2 linked regions of the Solitalea lacus genome follow. The protein of the gene in region 2 binds, or shares a complex with, the protein of the main gene of each other region. Links are inferred from orthologs where the notes say so. Each region holds a gene or a part of one and is shown on either strand. Other genes may lie near its edges. The genes, in order: mnmE and mnmG.

Evidence for each region.
Region 1: the proteins of mnmG (region 2) and mnmE are in contact, whole or in part, in a solved structure (PDB 9HIP), measured with the Escherichia coli proteins. The link is inferred for Solitalea lacus from one-to-one orthologs.

The regions. Positions count from the first base shown.
Region 1 is NZ_CP091740.1:2,780,972-2,784,216, forward strand. What follows is about bases 173-3,077. They hold mnmE (tRNA uridine-5-carboxymethylaminomethyl(34) synthesis GTPase MnmE), read right to left. Parts: upstream 2,367-3,077; coding sequence 978-2,366; downstream 173-977. Other genes in these bases: L2B55_RS11930 (hypothetical protein), read right to left, coding at 175-387; L2B55_RS11935 (hypothetical protein), read right to left, coding at 451-786; L2B55_RS11945 (YdeI/OmpD-associated family protein), read right to left, coding at 2,411-2,923; L2B55_RS11950 (TIGR02757 family protein), read right to left, coding at 2,982-3,077. In the rest of the region: L2B55_RS19065 (IS110 family transposase), read right to left, coding at 1-168; more of L2B55_RS11950, read right to left, coding at 3,078-3,245. UniProt on the Escherichia coli protein: Exhibits a very high intrinsic GTPase hydrolysis rate. Involved in the addition of a carboxymethylaminomethyl (cmnm) group at the wobble position (U34) of certain tRNAs, forming tRNA-cmnm(5)s(2)U34.
Region 2 is NZ_CP091740.1:310,747-313,960, reverse strand. The notes cover bases 260-3,133. They hold mnmG (tRNA uridine-5-carboxymethylaminomethyl(34) synthesis enzyme MnmG), read right to left. Parts: upstream 2,691-3,133; coding sequence 828-2,690; downstream 260-827. Other genes in these bases: L2B55_RS01275 (Ig-like domain-containing protein), read right to left, coding at 260-695. In the rest of the region: more of L2B55_RS01275, read right to left, coding at 1-259; L2B55_RS01265 (hypothetical protein), read right to left, coding at 3,161-3,214. UniProt on the Escherichia coli protein: NAD-binding protein involved in the addition of a carboxymethylaminomethyl (cmnm) group at the wobble position (U34) of certain tRNAs, forming tRNA-cmnm(5)s(2)U34.

The sequences.
Region 1 (3,245 bases), 2.5 Mb from region 2 along the record:
TTCGCGAATAGATTGCTGGGGGATAAAACTGGGTTTTAGTAAGCCACTGGCCAGCAGTTTGGCAATCCAGGCACTATCCTTCTTGTCGGTTTTATGCCCAGGGACATTTTTAACATGCCGGGCATTGACCAGGATGACCCTGAAATGGGTGTCCAGAATCGTAAAAATCGGTTTTCAGTAAATCCCGGTACTCTCCATGGCCACATCGGTAACGCCTAAGGATTCAAGCCAGTAACAAAGGGATTCTAAATCCGGCGTGAAGGTGAGAAACGTACGGGTGCATTCTGTAATACCGGTACCTCTTACGGTTGCTACAACCGTTTTTTGATGAACGTCTAAACCACAGCAACGTTCGATTTGAAGAGGAAATTCAACAACTTGTTCCATGAGAAGTGTTTTAGGTAGTAACAATTTTCATGGCCGTTGGTGAATTCCCAATTCATGTATGTTTTATTTATAGTGACTACTAATTCCTTTTAAACTTTTCAAAGAGCATGTCCCAACGGGATCGGCCAAATTAAAAGCTGTTTGAATTAATGAAATATTGTACCCAATTGCAACCCCTTCATTTTTAATATTAATTGAACTTTCTGATACAGTTGCATATTCCGAGCAGATATTCATAACTTCTTCCATAGCTGGTTGATTGAAAAGTGTTTCTCCAGCTTTTGCCCCAGAAAATCTACAGGCATAGACAACCGGCACGCCTACAACAGTAGGTTCACTTTGGGTGTTGACGAGAGTAACATTTCCGTAATCAATACCAATTACCATTAAATGATTCAACCTCAGGAGAAAAGTATTGAGGCAACATAGTAGGAACCTAATTTTCAACATTGTTGTTCCAAAAGATCCGAAGTTTTTGCCATCTAGGAAAATTTCAAATTCGATAACCTCGACACCATCCTTAGGAGTTATGAAAGCTTGATAGCTATATAGCTATTTTACAATATTTATTATTCGTTTATTTTGTAGGCTTACTTTCCGATACAAAATCTTGTAAAAATTGAATCCAGCAAGTCTTCATTTGATATATCGCCAGTTATTTCACCTAAATGATGTAATGCTCGCTTAATTTCAAAGGCCAATAATTCACCTCCAAATGGCTGATCCATCAAGTGCAGGGTGTCATCTAATGCTTCATTAGTTTTTTGCAGGGCCTCCAGGTGACGAACATTTGAAATCATCGTTTCATCATTATTCAACTGATCTACATGTGCTTTGTGCAATAAGGTTTCAGTGAATTGATCTAGGTGCACTTTATCTCTGGCTGAAATAAATAAAACTCCATTAAGTTCTTTGTAACGTTTTTTCCATTCCTGCTCGTTACCTTTATCCAATTTATTGGCTACCAACAATATTGATTCAGCTGAAGTATGTTTGGATAATTCCAGAACAATTTCGCCCAACTCTTTAGCATCGGTTTCTTCCGGATCAAACAAATAAATTACTACGGCAGATTGACGAATTTTTTCGTATGCTTTTTCAACCCCAATGGCTTCAATCTTGTCTGAAGTTTCCCGAATACCGGCAGTATCAATAAAACGGAAATTGATGCCACCAATATTGATTTCATCTTCAATAGTATCACGCGTTGTACCGGCAATTTCAGAAACAATAGCTCTTTCCTCGTTCAACAACGCATTCAATAAAGTTGATTTTCCTACATTCGGTTTACCCGAAATTACTACCGGAATGCCATTTTTTATGGCATTTCCTAAGTCAAAAGAAGAAATAAGTTTACGTATTACACTCTGAATGCTGTTAATCAAAGCTTTTAGCTGAGGGCGGTTGGCGAATTCTACATCTTCCTCTGAAAAATCGAGTTCGAGTTCTATTAACGCTGCAAAGTCAATCAGCTGCTGACGCAAAACTTTCAGTTCATTTGAAAAACCGCCTCGTAGCTGACGTAAGGCCATATTGTGCGATGCCTCAGTGCGGCTGGCAATTAAATCGGCAACAGCTTCGGCCTGAGATAAATCTAGCTGACCGTTTAAAAAAGCGCGTAATGTAAACTCACCAGGCTTTGCTGTACGAGCCCCATTTTTTATAAACAGGTTGATTAGCTTTTGGATAATGTATGGCGAAGCGTGACAAGAAACCTCAACAGAATTCTCGCGGGTATAAGAATGGGGTGCTACAAACACAGTTGCCAAAACCTCGTCAACAATTACATCATTTTCACGAATGGTTCCAAAATGAACCGTATGAGAGGTTTGTTTCTCCAAGTTTTTTCCAAAGAAAACCTTATTACAAATTTTAATTGCATCAGGGCCTGAAAGTCGGATAACAGCTATAGCTCCGGTTCCTGATGGTGTGGCTAATGCAACTATGGTATCTTCAGCAAAAGGAGTGGTTTGTAACATGCGTTTTGATTTGTGGCAAAGATAAGAGATTGAACAGTGCAGCTTTAAAGTTTTTTGGCTTTTTCGGCACGCAACATCTCCCCAAATGTAAGGTTATAAATCATTGCATTTACTGTTAGCGCAATGCGTTTAATACGCGTAGGCTCAGTTTTAGCACTGTTAACCCAATTAATAAAATAGTTTTGATTTGATTTGTTTAAACTTTCAAATTGAACTATAGCTTCAGGCTCGTCGCAAAGGCAGGTATATAAATCTTCAGGTATTTCTATTTTAAAATCAACGTCTTCCTCTAACTCAACGTGGAGCATTGAACCTTCACTTTTGCCTAATTTTTTACGCAATTGTGCATTCAAACTTAGAATAAAATTACCCGAACCGACAGGCAACAAGGCCATTCCATAAACCGGAGTAGAATCCAATCGTCCCCTAACTCTCATTTCCTTTTTGTTACCCGGTTTAATTTCATTAGCAACGTCTGCGGGAACATCAATATAAGTCCAGCCTGTTTTTTCACCCTTCTGTTTATATTTAAAAACGACTGCTTCAAAGGCCACCATGTTGTAAAGGTTATGTTTAGACGTATACTCTAAAATCGTAAATCCGAAGTCTTATTAATTAAAATTTCTCTTCAATTCCCAAACCAAATAAGGCGAAATCATACTTCACCGGATCATTAGGATCCAGCAATCTTAGGTTTTCACTAAGTTCGAGTGTTGTTTGCCAATCAACTTGTTTACGTGTAATTAAACCAAGTTTACGTGCAACCCGTTCAACATGTAAGTCAAGAGGACAAAGCAAATTTTTCATCTCAATATTATCCCAAATACCAAAATCTACTCCTTTATCATCCTTTCTGGCCATCCACCTTAAAAACATATT
Region 2 (3,214 bases):
TTTTGTAAGTCAACATTGTTATTTAAGAAACCTAGGAGCTCATCATCATCAAATCGTTTATTACCATTTAAATCTTTATAAGCGTAAATGGCATATTTTCCATTTTTGATATTGTTTAGTTCATATTTACCACCTGTTGTAGTGCTAGTGTAAATTATTGGTTTTTGCTTATAGAGTTTTTCAATATCTGTAGGGTAGAGGGCAACAAGAACTTCTTTTGTTTGGGCAGTATCAATTATATAATCAACCGTACCTGAAATTTTTAACGAATCAATGAATTTGCCAGTTGAAAAAACATAATGATAATTTTTATATTCATTAGATTCATTTATGTCAGCAATTGAATTTCCGAAATTGATAGAGTAAGTTGTATTTTTACTTAATGTGTCAACAAACTTTATAATTACAGTATTTTTTTTTGCTGTAATTTCTGGTGCAAGTTCCATCTCTGGAGTAATGCTTATTTCCTTGTACTGATTTTTGAGTTGAACCATTTCATTAAATTCAATCTCAATTTTTTTCTCTGCAAAGTTTAAAGTTTTATTTTTTGGATTTTCACTAACAAGTTTTGGAGCTGTTTCATCTTTTGGTCCGCCTGTTGGGCTTACCACATTGGCGCATGCACTTACTAATATTGATAATGCTAAGAATAGCTCATTTTTTTTCTTTAAAAACTTCCCTTTTGAAAATTTCACGTTTTTAAGCCCTCAGTTTAATTTTAATGCTTTTATGATAAATAATATTAAAGTTTTTAGAAAGTGGGTTATATCGCCTTAAAATAGGTAGATATTTTTAATTTAAAATTTATCTAAGTAATTAAAAATCAATTACTTAGATAAATGTATCATTAAAACAGATATATCAGCAGGCGAAACACCGGAAATTCTTGATGCTTGACCTAAAGTTCTTGGTTTTATTTTTTTTAGTTTTTCTCTCGACTCTTTCGAAAGTGAAATTAATGTATCATAATCAAAATTTGGATTGATGTTTTGATCTTCCATTTTTTGAAGTTTTGAAACCATTTCTAATTCTTTTTCAAAATAGCTTTCGTACTTAACCTTAATTTCGGCTTGTTCAATTATTTCTTGTTTTGATCCATTAATAAATTCTTTTAACGGCTGGTATGCATTTATTAAATCATCAATATTAATTTGAGGACGTGATAATAAGTTAAATAATTTAACATTTTGAGGGATCGGCGAAGTTCCTTGTTGATCTAAGAATGCATTTATTTCTGACGGTTCAACTGATTTAGCTTTCATATATTGAACAATGTCATCCGATTTTGCAATCTTTTCTTCAACTTTTCTTAAGCGTTCGTCTGATGCTAAGCCAATATTTTGTGATAGTTTAGTTAATCGAATATCCGCATTATCTTGGCGAAGTAGTAAACGATGTTCTGCTCTTGAAGTAAACATACGATAAGGTTCTTCTGTTCCTTTTGTTACAAGGTCATCAATTAATACCCCAATGTAGGCCTCTGATCGAGATAAAACTAATTCATGTTTTTCATTGATTTTTTGGTGAGCATTTATACCTGCCATAAAACCTTGTGCTGCGGCTTCTTCATAACCGGTTGTTCCATTTATTTGGCCTGCGAAAAATAAGTTAGAAATATGCTTGGTTTCGAGTGTTGTATTTAATTGAGTAGGAGGGAAGAAATCATATTCAATTGCATATCCTGGTCGGAAGAACTTTGCATTTTCAAAACCAGGTATTTTTGTTAAAGCACGATACTGAACATCTTCAGGTAATGAAGTAGAAAATCCGTTTACATATACTTCTACAGTATTCCAACCTTCAGGCTCCACAAAAATTTGATGGCGTTCTCTTTCTGCAAAACGATTTATTTTATCTTCAATAGAAGGGCAGTATCGTGGACCTAAACCTTTTATACGGCCAGTAAACATTGGTGAACGATCAAAACCTTCTTTAAGTATATCATGAACTTCCTGACTAGTATAGGTAATATAACAAGAACGTTGTTCTTTTGGTAGTTCAAAATCAAGGTATGAAAAGCGACTTGGATTCTCATCGCCTTGTTGTTCTTCCATAACTGAATAATTGATACTTCTACCATCAATACGAGGAGGGGTACCTGTTTTCATTCTACCAGCTTCAAAACCTAGTTCAACTAAATTTTCGGTTAATCCGGTTGCGCCTTTTTCTCCCATTCGTCCACCACCAAATCGTTTTTCTCCAATATGAATGGTACCATTTAAGAACGTTCCATTAGTAAGTACTACTGCTTTAGCTTTTATTTCTAAACCAAGTGATGTTTTTACACCATAAATAGTATTTCCTTTTACTAATAGGCCACTTACCATATCCTGAAAGAAATCCAGGTTTTTGGTATTCTCTAGCATATAACGCCATTCTTCATGAAATTTGTAGCGATCATTTTGTGCTCGTGGACTCCACATTGCTGGACCCTTAGAACGATTCAGCATTCTAAATTGAATTGTAGTTTTATCACTCACAATTCCTGAATATCCACCCATTGCATCAATTTCTCGAACAATTTGTCCTTTAGCCACGCCACCCATTGCTGGGTTACACGACATTTGTGCAATAGTTTGTAGATTCATTGTAATTAATAGAACTTTAGAACCTAGATTTGCAGCTGCTGCTGCTGCTTCACAACCGGCATGACCAGCTCCTACTACTATAATATCGTATTCCGAAAACATATCTATTTAATAATGTTCCACGTGGAACATGGTTTATCTCTTTAATTTTAAATAATTTGCAAAGTTACGAAATTGATTTTAGTAGTTTATTTATATTGATGTTGTATTAATGTTTCACGTGGAACATTAATTTTAAGATTGAATAATATTGAGAATATTAAGTTAATAGTGGTAAGGTGTTTTAATTGGTATTTTATTATTATATACTTTATTAGATTTATCTGTTTAATTGTAATTCAGTATAATAATATTAAGTTAGGAATTAATTTAAAGACCGTGTTTGTGTTGTAATACTCTAATCTAATTGATTTATAATGTTTCTTTATTTTAGCGAATTGATTATTATTTAAATGAGGATTATTTATAATTTCAAGATAGGATAATGATTTTAGGTGTATATAGATAAATAAAAAACCCGTTAGCTCTAACTAACGGGTTTTTTATATGATTTGTATTATTTTAATTTTGATTTAGAAGTTATAACCTATACCTATAGCACCTGATGGAAATATATTTCCTGATGT